DNA from 3 places in the Micromonospora sp. NPDC005291 genome. Region 3 is predicted to be linked to each of the others. Evidence: riboswitches for the same ligand, from Rfam matches in the RefSeq annotation. Region 3 holds a riboswitch; each other region holds the start of a gene.

Region 1 (4,042 bases), on a different contig from region 3:
AACCAGGCCCGTTGACCGAGATACCAGATTGCCGTCCAGTCGCCCTGCCGGCCGGCGAGCGCGTACGTCTGACCGGCGGATGCCCGGGCGCCGTGATCGGACACCTCCATCGTGTTCGGGGTGCCGCCCGGGCGGAGCGCGATGTCGTTGACCAGCGGGGCGTCCGCGGACGGCGCGCTGCGCAGCACCACGGCCGAGGAGCCGCGTGGCGCGCACGGCACGCCGACGGTGACGCAGCCGATGAACGCCGGCTGGTTGGTGGCGTAGTCCGGGTCGATCCGGACCAGCCCGGTGGCCGGGGTGCCGGTGTCCAGCCGAGGGGCGTGCAGCAGGTTGAAGTAGTGCGTCCAGTCCCAGTACGGGCCCGGGTCCCAGTGCATCCCGCGCACGGTCGAGGCGACGGTGCCGGGCACGTTGTCGTGGCCGATGATGTGCTGGCGGTCCAGTGGGATGCCCAGCCGCAGTGCCAGGTGCCGGACCAGCTTCGCCGAGGTCCGGTACATCGCCTCGGTGTACCAGGTGCCCTGCGCGGCGAAGCCCTCGTGTTCCAGGCCGATCGACTTGGCGTTCACGTACCAGTTGCCGGCATGCCAGCCGACGTCCTTGGTCTTCACGTGCTGGGCGACGTGCCCGTCGACCGAGCGCAGCGAGTAGTGCCAGCTCACGTACGTCGGGTCCTGGACGAGCTGCAGGGTGGTCGCCCAGCTCGCCTCGGTGTCGTGGATGACGATGTACTCGATCTTCTGCCGCGCGGGCCGGTCGGAGAGGTCGTGGTTGCCGTAGTCGCCGTCGCCGAACGCCTCGTAGGGTGCCGGGATCCACTCGCAGGAGATGGTGCGGGGGCATTCCAGCCCGTCCGGGCGAGCCAGGCGGCGCAGGCCCAGCCGGTCCAACCAGGAACGCTGCGGTTGCACCGCGCGGGCCGGCAGTGTGATCCGCTGGCCGTCGTCGGTCACCCGGGTTTCGCCGGCACCAATGGTGGTGAAGACCTCGTCGGCGAAGGCCGCCGCGGCGTCAGCGCTGTCCGCGCCGGCGTAGCGGGCCACCGCGCCGTACCAGGCCGCCGGGTCGGTGTCGGCACCGACCGGCGCGCCCAACTCCCTCTGGTACGCCCCGAGCAGCGCGGCGCCGCCCCGGATGTTGACGCCCGCATCGGTGCGCAGTGCCTCGGGGGCGGCGCCGGTCAGCGCGGCGGCGGCGTCCATGGTCTGCAACGCGGCGGCGGGCGGCGCGGGATCCTCGGCCGGTCGGGGGGCGAGCAGTCTCGCGGAGCGGGAGTCGTCGCCGCGTGGGTCCTCGGTGCCGGCGTCGTGGTGGCCGCGCCCGGGTAGGGCGGCCACGTGCCGGGCGTCGGTGAGGTGCATCGGGCCGTAGCCGCCGCTGGTGCTCGGTGTGCCGGCGTTGCTGTCCCAGCGGGACTCCAGATAGGAGACGGCGAGCAGCACGACGGTCGGCACACCGTACTCGGTCGCCGCCGCGGCGTACTGCTGCTGGCGGTCGGCGGTGGGCGCGGCGGCGGCCGGGCCGGAGGGTAGCGGAACCGCGGTCGCGGCTGCGACCACGGCGGCGGCGAGCAGTGCGCGCCGGCCGGTCGACAGGGTTGAATGGCGCATCGAACCCCCTAGATGTTGCGGGTGAAGGTGAGGTCACCTTCGCGCCGCCCGGGAGTCTGCGTCAATACCTTTCCATGTATCGAGGTGTTAGGAAAAAAATCTTCACACACGGTCGGTGAACCTTTCGGATCGGTACGGAGTGTCACGGCCGCACGGGTTGCGGATCGGTAACAGCCGTCTCTACTCTGGTCATTTGTCGGCCCGATAGCAGGTCCGCCCAGCCCGGGCGGTAACGGACCGACACCGCCGAGTCGCTTCCGAGCGAACCGGGGACCCAGGTTTTCCCGGGGTGAATCCGCAGCCATTGCGGTAGGGCGCCAACTTCCCGCCCGAACCCGTCAGCTAACCCGGTAGGCGGTCAGGAAGAAGGAGTACGGAACCCGGTGGCACTCCATGCCCCGCGGCCGTCGTCCGAGCGGTCGGCGTCAGCCGGCCCGACGTCGATCGTGCCGCGCCCACGCTGGTCCCGCTTCACCACGGCCCTCGCCGCACTGGCCGGCGTCGCCGTCGTCCTGACCGGCAGCGCCACGGCGGCCCACGCGGACCCGTCCGTCGCCGAGATTGAGCGCCAGATCGACGCCGACTGGAACAAGCTCGAACCGATCATCGAACGCCACAACGCCACCCGAACCGACCTGGCTGCCAAGCGCAAGCAGGCCGACGCGCTGGCCGCCCGGATCGCCCCGCTGGAGCGGGAGGTCGACGCGGCGATGGACAAGGTCAGCGCCCTCGCCGTCCGTGCCTACAAGGGCGAGAACGTCTCCACCGTCAACGCGATGTTGGGCAGCCGGTCACCCACCGAGGTGGTCGGCCAGTTGGAGATGCTCGACCGGTTCGCGCACAACCAGCAGCAGGACGTGCGGCAGGTCGCGGACCTGCGCGACGAGCTGGCCCAGCAGAAGGCGCCGCTGGACGAGATGGTGGCCCAGCTGACCCGCACCGAAGCGCAGTTGGCGGCGAAGAAGAAGCAGATCAACGAGGAGATCGACCGGCTGCAGAAGCTGCGCCTCAAGGTGTATGGCAACGGTGGCGGCGGTTCGCTGCGCCCGGCGCCCTGCCCTGGCAGCTACCCCGGCGGCGCCGCGGGCACGGCCGTCAAGTTCGCCTGCGCCCAGATCGGCAAGCCCTACGTCTGGGGTGCCGAGGGCCCGAACTCGTACGACTGCTCCGGGCTGATGCTGGCCGCCTGGGCCAAGGCTGGCGTGTCGCTGCCGCACAACGCCGCCGCGCAGAGCCGCGTCACCAAGGACGTCAGCAAGGCCAACCTGCGCCCCGGCGACCTGGTCTTCTACTACAGCGACATCCACCACGTGGGCATGTACGTCGGCGGTGGCTGGGTGGTGCACGCCTCGCAGGCTGGTCAACCGGTCAAGATGAAGAAGGTCGACGACGGCCCGATCCACAGCTACGGCCGCCCAGGCTGACCCACTCCTCACGAATGAGGGCCCGTCGCGATCCGTTCGCGGCGGGCCCTCGTCGTGCGTACAGGGATCAGCGGGTGGGCCAGGCGCGCCAGCTCTGCCAGGCGCGGCTCGGCGTCGGCCCACGTTGGCCCTGGTAGCGCGAACCGTAGACCGCCGAGCCGTACGGGTGCTCGGCCGGCGAGGAGAGCCGGAAGATGCAGAGCTGGCCGATCTTCATGCCCGGCCAGAGGGTGATCGGCAGGTTCGCCACATTGGAGAGCTCCAGCGTCACGTGACCGGAGAAACCCGGGTCGATGAAGCCGGCGGTGGAGTGCGTGAGCAGCCCGAGCCGGCCCAGTGAGCTCTTCCCTTCCAGCCGGCCGGCGAGCTGGTCGCCCAGCGAGATGACCTCCAGCGTCGAGGCGAGCACGAACTCCCCCGGGTGCAGCACGAACGGCTCGCCGTCGGGCACCTCGACCGCCGATGTCAGGTCGTCCTGCTGCATCGCCGGATCGATGTGGGTGTAAAGGTGGTTGTTGAAGACCCGGAACAGCCGGTCGAGTCTCACGTCGATGCTGGACGGTTGGACCAGGGTGGGCTCGAACGGCTCCAGGCCCAGCGTGCCGGCCTTGATCTCGGAGACCAGGTCGCGGTCAGAGAGCAGCATCGGACCACCATAGCGAGGTAGGCGGTGACCAGCGTGTCGAGGTCGCTCTTCGTACATTTGTTCGATAGAATGTCCGCATGGCTTCCTGGTCCGAATTCGCCGCCGACGAGCCCCGACTCGCCGACGGGATCCGCGTTCTCCTTCAGCAGTACGGGCCGGGCTTCGGCTATCTGGCCACGGTCCGCGCCGACGGCGGACCCCGGGTCCACCCGGTCTCCCCGGTCATCACCGACGAGGGCCTCTTCTGCTTCATCATCGACTCTCCGAAGCGCCGTGACCTCGAACGGGACGGCCGTTACGCGCTGCACTCGTTCCCCCCGGAGGAGAGCGACGACGAGGCGTACGTGGCGGGGCGGGCC
Region 2 (4,042 bases), on a different contig from region 3:
TGCAGGTGCAGCTCGGGGTGGTCGTTCGGCTGGTCCACGGTCACCGTCAGCTGCGGAGTGGGCGCGAAGACCATCACGTGCCCACTCACCGGCCGTCGCCGTTCATGATGTCCGCCCTCAGCACCGTCCGGTGATTCTTCACTAACCGACCCTAATGGGACAGGTGGTGCCACGGCATCGCATCACCCCGGGTTCGTCCAGGCGTTGGCGGCCGTCGGGCGTTGCCAGCCAGACATCGGTACGGGACGATCGTGCGACCAGCGATGGCGGGAGACGGCGTGCTCAGCAGCGATACCTTCAGCTACACCGTCCAGGCCCGCTGCTCGCCAGCCGAGGCGGCGGCGTTTCTCAGCGACCTGACCCGGCAGGGTGAGCTGCACCCGCTGATCGTCCGGGTCCGCCGACTGTCGCCCCGACCCGGCGCACGGGCCAGCTACACGATCAACGACCGCCTGGCGGCCGGGCCGCTGCACTTCCGGACCACCTACCACGCGGACGTGCTGATCAGCGAGGACGACGAGATCGTCACGGTGGCCCGCCAGTGGCCGGCCACCACGGTACGCAACCACACCCGGCTGCGCGCCGAGCCGGACGGCCTGGTCCGGATCGACGTCGAGATCACCCTGAGCGCGCCGACGCTGCTGTTCCGGTACGCGTTCCGCCAGGCCCGGGTCGCTCACCTCGCCCTGGCCACCCGGCTCGGCGCGGCCCTCGACCGCGCAGGCGACCCCCCACCGCCCGCCTGACCCGCCCGCACCCCGCGCACCCCGCACCCCGCACCCCGCACCCCGCACCCCGCACCCCGCACCCCGCACCCCGCACCCCGCACCCCGCACCATGATCGTGCTTGATCGTGGATGTAGTGGCCTTCGGGCAGCCTGGAGGCCACTACATCCTGGTTGCAGCGCGATCACGACTCGCCAGGATGGGTCGCGTCCCGCGCCGCCGGCCCCACGGCTTGTAGGTGGACAGCACCGTCGCGATGATCATCAGGCTGGTCGACACCGCGGGTGCGATCACCAGGTCGGCGCGATCCCGCGCGGGCAGGGTGGCGCCCACCGCACCGGCGTGCCGCAGATTCGGGGTGAGCAGGAAGAGCACCAGCCCGACCATCACCGTGGTGAGCACCAGCTTGACCAGCACCCAGCGGTAGCGCAGCAGACCCCACGGGGTGAGCAGCGCGCTGGTGACGCCGATCAGCCAGACCAGCACGCTCAGCGGCGCGAACAGCACGGTGCCGACCAGTGCCGCGACCGGATACATCACGGCCGGGTCGGCGCCACGCTGCACGGCGATGCCGAGGGTGAGCAGCACCAGGTCGGCGCCGAGCCAGCCGAGCGAGGTGACCAGGTGCAGGGTGAGCAGCCCCTTGCGGGCGATGGGTGGGATCCGTCGCATACCGCGATGCTGCCCGCCGACGCTGACCGGGTCGTCCGACGGCCGGCGACATCAGGGGTACGCCCTGTGACGTAGCCGTGGTCGGTGCCCCCGTGTGTGGGAGGCACCGACCACGGATCGGTCAGTAGACCGACAGGTGCACGTGGTTGGTGTGGTCGCTGGACGGGTCGCCACCCGCCCCGCTGTACGACTTCCACCCGCTGCTGGGCAGCCAGATCTGCCTGTACCAGATCACGTACAGCACGGCGAGCCGATCGGCGTTGCGGATGAAGTACGCGGCCAGGTTGTTGCCGTAGGTCTTGTCGCCGCCGGTGGCGTCGCTGCCGAAGCCACCCTTCTGCGCGGCGAAGTCGCAGGCCCGGCCCTTCGGGTGTTCACCGGAGCCGCTGGGGCGGTGGCAGGAGACGTACCGGGTGAAGCCAGCGGCCTTGGCCTGATTCAGCGCGTGCAGGGTGCGCGGGGTGATGCAGCCGCTGGCCGGGGTGGGGTCGTTGACGCTGCACGACTCCGACGGCCAGGAGCCGTCGGAGTTGCGCGGTGCGGCCGTCGCGTTGGCGGCGGAGGTGCCCCGGTTGGAGCCGGTGTCCACAGTGGTCCGCGGCTTGGGCGTGGTGGCCACGGTCAGGGCCCGTTCGGCCTGCTCCTTGCGCTTGGCCATCACCGCGACCTGCTTGCGCTGTTCAATGATCTCGCCGTCCAGGGCGACCCGGGTGCGGTTGGCCTGGTCCTTGGTGGCGAGCAGGTCGCGCAGCACCCGGTCCTCGTTGGCGGCCACCGCGTCCAGTGCGGCGGCCCGATCCATGAAGCCCTCGGGGGTGTTGCTGTTGAGCAGCGCCGACATCGCGCCGAGCCGGCCGGTGCGATACGCCACCCCGGCGATCTCGCCAACCTTGCCGCTGCGCTGGTCGAGCTCGGCCTCGGTGGTCTTCAGTTGGGTGGCGAGCTGCTGCTGCCGCTGCACGGAGGTGTCCAGGGCGCGCTTCGCGTCCAGGTAGCCCTTGCTGGCCGCGTCGAGTTGGGCCCGCAGCGCCGGGGTGCCGCCCTCTTCGTCGGAGTCGGGTGCGGCGGCGGCCCGGAGGCCGCTCGGGGGTGCGGCCGAGGCGGCGCCGGCCGGGAGCGCGACGCTGAGGGCGAACATCGCGACGATCAGGGCCGCCAGTCGGGCGGAGGGTGGTCGTGCTGGTGCCACTGCGCATGTCCTTCCGTTAGCCGCCGACCGGGTTAGCTGACGGGTTCGGGACGGAAGATCCCTACCGCTGACGCGGATGCACCCCAGGAACGTGGTTCCCCGGTTCGCCACTCGGGCGATTAGGCGGCGACCATCACCGGCGCCGGGAGGGCGCCGCCTGGTGGAGGCCGGGACCGAGCCTACCGGTGCCGGTGGGGCAGTTGCAGCCGATGTGACGGACGGTGCGTACGTCGTCACGGCAATATCCGGCGAAGCCGAGGAAAGCTCCCAAAAGGCTGTCACCACTCGACCGGGCCGCAGGCCCCGGAGGCGGCGCTGGGCTCGATCTGCAACGTCGCGTGCTCGATCCGGAAGTCGTCGTGCAGGGCCGTACGCGCCGCGGTGAGCACCGCGCCGACCTCCGCGCCGGGTGCCATGGTCAGGTGTGCGGAGGCCACGTCCATGCCTGAGGTGAGCGTCCAGACGTGCAGGTCGTGCACCTCGACCACACCGGGCACTGCGGCCAACCGGTCGTGCACGGCGGTCACCTGGAGGTGTTCCGGGGCGGCCTGCACCAGGATGCGGACGGCGGCGCGGGCCAGCCGCCAGGTGCGCGGCAGGATGAACACGCCGATGGCGACCGCGACCAGTGGGTCGGCCCACCACCAGTCGGTGGCGGTGATGAGCAGTGCCGCGCCGATCACGCCGAGCGAGCCGAGCAGGTCGCCGAGCACCTCCAGGTAGGCGCCCTGGAGGTTGATGCTCTCCCGGGCGCCGACACGGAGCAGGGCGAAGGCGACGATGTTCGCGAGCAGGCCGAGCACGGCCACCGCGAGCATCGGGCCGGCGATGACCTCGTGGGGGTCGCCGAAGCGGCGGATCGCCTCGATCACCACGTAGACCGCGACGCCGGAGAGCAGGACGGCGTTGGCGAGCGCGGCGAGCACCTCGAGTCGGTAGAGCCCGAAGGTGCGTTGCGGGTCGCCGGTGGCGCGCCGGGTCGCGGTGATCGCGGCGAGCGCCATCCCGATGCCGAGCACGTCGGTGAACATGTGCCCGGCGTCGGAGAGCAGGGCGAGCGAGCCGGTGTGCAGGGCGGCCACCGCCTCGACCACCATCAGGGTGGCGAGCAGGCCGAACGCCGCCCAGAGTCGACCCCTGTGCCGATGTGCGGCATTGGCGACCGACCCATGGTGGTCATGACCTGCGCCCACGAGATACACCCTCCGCTGCCAGTCAGGACCCGGTCAAATGTATGCTCACATCGCTATGTATGCAAGTGTACGGCCGGCGACGCTCGCCGGCAGCCACCAGCACGGATCAGCCGGTCGGGTCGATGGTGGTGAGTCGCTGAGTGGCCCGGGAGAGCGCGACGTACAGGGTGCGCACCCCGGCACCCGGATCCGCCCGGATCTCGCTCGGTGCGACCAGCACCACCGCGTCGTACTCCATGCCCTTGGCCTCAAGGCTGGTCAC
Region 3 (4,042 bases):
GCCGGGCCGGGCACTGACCGTCCGTGATCGAGCGGTCGTCAGCCAGCGATCCGCCGCACCTGTCGCCGCGTTTCCACGGCAACGGTGAACCGACCGGCACGCTGACCCGTACCCCGCACCGGATCGTTGGGAGTCTCGCCTTGGGTTCCGACCACACCCGCCCCGCTCCGTCCGCCCCGCCCCGGGTACGACGGATCCTCGTCATGACGGTGGTGCCCCTCTTCGTCGCCACCGTGCTCGCCGCCGTGCTGCTCTGGCCGCGGGGTGGGTCCCCGCAGACCGACGGCGGAGCGGACGTGCCGCGCCACCCCGGCACGGTGACCCGGGTGGTGACCGAGCCATGCCCGCCGGTGCCGTCGAGCCCCGAGGGCACACCGAGGGTCGGTGCCGGGCCGTGCGGCACGGTCGACGTCCGGGTGGACGACGGGCCGACCGCCGGCCAGCAGGTGCGGACACCGGTGCCCGACGGCCCCGGCGCGCCCCGGGTCGAGGTCGGCGACGAGGTCATCCTGGTCGAGCTCACCGACCCGACCGATCCCACCGCCAGCAACTGGAACATCGCCGAGCATCAGCGCGGCACCCCGATGGTGTGGCTGGCGGTGGTCTTCGCCGCCGCGATCGTCGCGTTCGGTCGGTGGCGGGGCCTGGCGGCGCTCGCCGGGCTGGCCGCCAGCTTCGCCATCCTGCTCACCTTCGTGCTGCCGGGCATCGGCGCAGGCAAATCACCCCTGCTGGTGGCGGTGGTCGGCGCGGCCCTGATCATGTTCGTGGTGCTCTACCTGACGCACGGGGTCACCGCGCAGACCTCGGTCGCGGTGCTCGGCACCCTGGGAAGCCTGGTGCTGACCGGTGTGCTCGCCACCATCGCCACGGCCGCAACCCACCTCACCGGCTTCGGCAGCGAGGATGCGACGACACTGTCGATGTTCCAGGGCGACGTGGACCTGCACGGCCTGCTGCTCGCCGGGATCATCATCGGCTCGCTCGGGGTGCTCGACGACGTGACGGTCACCCAGGCGGCCACCGTCACCGAGTTGGCGAACGCGAACCCCGGGCTGACCCGGTTGCAGCTGTACCGTGCGGCCACCCGGGTCGGCCGCGCGCACATCGCCTCCACTGTCAACACCATCGTGCTGGCGTACGCGGGCGCGTCGCTACCCCTGCTGCTCCTGCTCACCGCCGACTCGCGGCCGATCGGGCAGATCCTCACCAGCGAGTTCCTCGCGCAGGAGATCGTCCGCAGCGCGGTGGCCACACTCGGCCTGATCGCCGCCGTGCCACTGACCACCGGACTGGCCGCGGTGGTGACCACCGCCGGGCGCACGGATGCCCCTCCGTCCGCCGACGCTCCCGCCCCGCGACCCCAGCCGGCCCGGGCGGAGGCACTGGCCGCACTCATCTCACCGCGAACAGGTCGACCCGGCGAGCCGGATCCGACGCGGACCTCACCCCCACACACCGCCACCGACCGGTGGCCGGAGCCGAACAGGAGCACAGATACGGCATGGTGACACTCCTCAGCGTGACCAGTTTGGGCATCCGCCCTGAGAACCGCGTCACTGGTCACTCAACGCCATGGCGAAATGACACTTTTGGTCGACATCAAGGCGTAGCTCACCAGGCCGACTCTCGGGTAACCTCGCTGCCGGTTACCGATGAAGGCGCGAAGCGGCGCCTGCGGTGCCACCGCCCAATCGCCAACCGGCGAGCCGGGGACCCAGGTACGTGGGGTGAATCCGCGTCAGCGGTAGGGGCCACTTCCGCCCCGAACCCGTCAGCTAACCCGGTCGGCGGTCGACGGAAGGGAACATTGTGACGGCACCCCTACGCCGCTGGTTGACACCCGTGGTGGCCGTGATCGCCGCACTGACCGTGCTCGCCGGGCCCCTCCCGGCCCATGCCGCCCCGACGACCCCCACACCGTCCGGGCACGAGGAGGACGGCGAGCCCCAACTGCTCAACGACGTCATCGAGCAGGCCAACCGCGACTACTCCGCCGCCAAGTCCAAGCTGGACAAATCCAAGAAGCGACAGCAGGAGTTGGCGCTGGAGGTCGACCGGGCCAAGGCCGACCTGGATGCGCTGGCCCCGCAGGTCGGGCAGATCGCCGCCCAGGCGTACCGGACCGGCCGGATCGGCGCGATCGCGATGCTGCTGGAGAGCGACGCCCCCGACTCGTTCGTCCAGCGCGCCTCGGTGCTCGACGAGATGAACATGGTCAACGAGAAGAAGCTCTCCGAGGTCAACACGGTGAAGGCCCGCGCCGAGCAGGCCAAGCTGGCCCTCGACACGGAGGTCCGCGAGCAGCAGAAGCAGACCGCCCTGATGGCGAAGCGGAAGAGCGAGGCGGACAAGGCGCTCTCCCTGGTCGGCGGAAAGGGCTTCACCGGCGGCCTGGTGGATGCCACCTCGCCCGTCGCCCGGCTCGGCCCGGGTCGCACCTCCGACGGTGACTGGAAGCCCCAGTCGTGCAGCGAGAATGACCCCACCACGTCCGGCTGCATCACGCCTCGCACGCTGCACGCGTACAAGGAGGTCAAGCGGGCCGGCTTCAGCCGGTTCGTCGGCTGCTACCGCTCCGGCGGGCCATGGGAGCACCCGAAGGGCCGCGCCTGCGACTGGTCGCTGCAGAAGAGCGGCTTCGCCCCGTGGCACAACGAGGACACCCGGACGTACGGCAACAACGTCGCCGCGTTCCTCATCCGGAACGCCGACCGGCTCGGCATCTACTACGTGATCTGGAACCGCCAGATCTGGTTCCCGGCGACCGGCTGGAGTTCGTACAGCGGGCCGTCGAACCACACCGACCACGTGCACATGTCGCTGCTCTGACCCGCACGATGCCCCGTCGAGGGCCGTTCCGCGTCGCGGGACGGCCCTCGACGCGTCAGGCTGCGGCGGGCGCGGCCGGGTCGGTCGACCCCGCCGGCACGTCGAGCGTCGCGAAGCCGGCCGGCACGGCGGCCACCGGGCGTACCGCTCCGGCGGCGAGCCGATACGACACGCCCACGACCGCGCACCGCCCCTGCGCCACCTCGTCGGCCAGCACGGGCGACTGCCCCAGCAGCGTCTCGACCGTCTGCGCGATGTGGATGTCGACGATTTCGTCGATGTCGTCCACGCCCTCGGCTTCGGCCCGGCGCAGGCTGGGCAGCACGGCGTCGACCACCGCCCGCAGGTGCCCACGAGGTGGGGTGCCGGTCGCGGCGACCTCCCGGGCCGCCTGCACCGCGCCGCACGAGTCGTGGCCGAGCACCACCACCAGCGGGGTGCCGAGAACGGTCACCGCGTACTCCACGCTGCCGAGCACCTCCGGGCCGGCGGTGTGCCCGGCCGTACGGACCACGAACAGGTCACCCAGCCCTCGGTCGAAGATGATCTCGGCGGCCAGGCGCGAGTCGGAGCAGCCGACGATCACCGCGAACGGGTGCTGCCCGTCTGCCACGGCAGCCCGGTGCCCGGCATCCTGATTGGGATGGCGTGGGGCACCGCTGACGAAGCGTTGGTTGCCGGCGGTCAGCTCGGCGTACGCCCGGGTCGGCTCGCTGGGCGCAGACGCCCGGTCGGCGGTCCGCTGCGGACCCGGCTGCCCGCCGGGTGTCCCGGGTTGACTCATCCCCGCACCTCGTCCTCACGCATCTGACCTGGTCAAGCGGCTTTTCAGCCGTGCCGGCGGCGGTCGCTGGCACGGGCTCCACCGTCACACGCACCGTAAGTCGCGTCAAGGTATGCGTGATATAGATTTCATACGTTGACCCCGGTCCGACCCTGGGTAACGTCCCGAGGGCAGGACGGACGAGACTCCCCTGCGGGCAGGGCGGACATCCGGAGAGGCGGTCAACGATGGCGAGCACGGCAACGGGCGACACCGGTGGCGGGCGGAACTGGACATTCCTCACCAACCACGGGCACGTTCTGCTGGCCCTCGGCCGCGACCCCACCGCCCGGCTGCGCGACGTGGCGGCCGAGGTCGGCGTGACCGAACGGGCCGCCCAGGCCATCGTCGCCGACCTGGAGGCGGACGGCTACCTGCACCGCACCC

The links. A riboswitch is a leader RNA that binds a small molecule or an ion and turns the genes downstream of it on or off. The one in region 3 is predicted to bind cyclic di-AMP.
Region 1: it holds a riboswitch for cyclic di-AMP, as region 3 does, so the genes downstream of both, ABZT18_RS25725 (NlpC/P60 family protein) here and ABZT18_RS13650 (hypothetical protein) in region 3, are expected to answer to the same signal.
Region 2: it holds a riboswitch for cyclic di-AMP, as region 3 does, so the genes downstream of both, ABZT18_RS27555 (hypothetical protein) here and ABZT18_RS13650 (hypothetical protein) in region 3, are expected to answer to the same signal.

The regions. Positions count from the first base shown of each region.
Region 1 is NZ_JBEXGR010000023.1:7,508-11,549, reverse strand. Features, by position in the region: gene ABZT18_RS25730 (peptidoglycan recognition family protein) at 1-1,613, opposite strand, end outside; cyclic di-AMP (ydaO/yuaA leader) riboswitch at 1,848-1,984, shown strand; gene ABZT18_RS25725 (NlpC/P60 family protein) at 1,997-3,037, shown strand; gene dcd (dCTP deaminase) at 3,105-3,683, opposite strand; gene ABZT18_RS25715 (pyridoxamine 5'-phosphate oxidase family protein) at 3,761-4,042, shown strand, end outside.
Region 2 is NZ_JBEXGR010000026.1:77,543-81,584, reverse strand. Features, by position in the region: gene ABZT18_RS27570 (PfkB family carbohydrate kinase) at 1-89, opposite strand, end outside; gene ABZT18_RS27565 (SRPBCC family protein) at 279-746, shown strand; gene ABZT18_RS27560 (hypothetical protein) at 889-1,398, opposite strand; gene ABZT18_RS27555 (hypothetical protein) at 1,520-2,536, opposite strand; cyclic di-AMP (ydaO/yuaA leader) riboswitch at 2,593-2,723, opposite strand; gene ABZT18_RS27550 (cation diffusion facilitator family transporter) at 2,866-3,780, opposite strand; gene ABZT18_RS27545 (AAA family ATPase) at 3,887-4,042, opposite strand, start outside.
Region 3 is NZ_JBEXGR010000008.1:23,416-27,457, forward strand. Features, by position in the region: gene ABZT18_RS13645 (YibE/F family protein) at 141-1,511, shown strand; cyclic di-AMP (ydaO/yuaA leader) riboswitch at 1,678-1,808, shown strand; gene ABZT18_RS13650 (hypothetical protein) at 1,813-2,832, shown strand; gene ABZT18_RS13655 (carbonic anhydrase) at 2,888-3,616, opposite strand; gene ABZT18_RS13660 (MarR family winged helix-turn-helix transcriptional regulator) at 3,844-4,042, shown strand, end outside.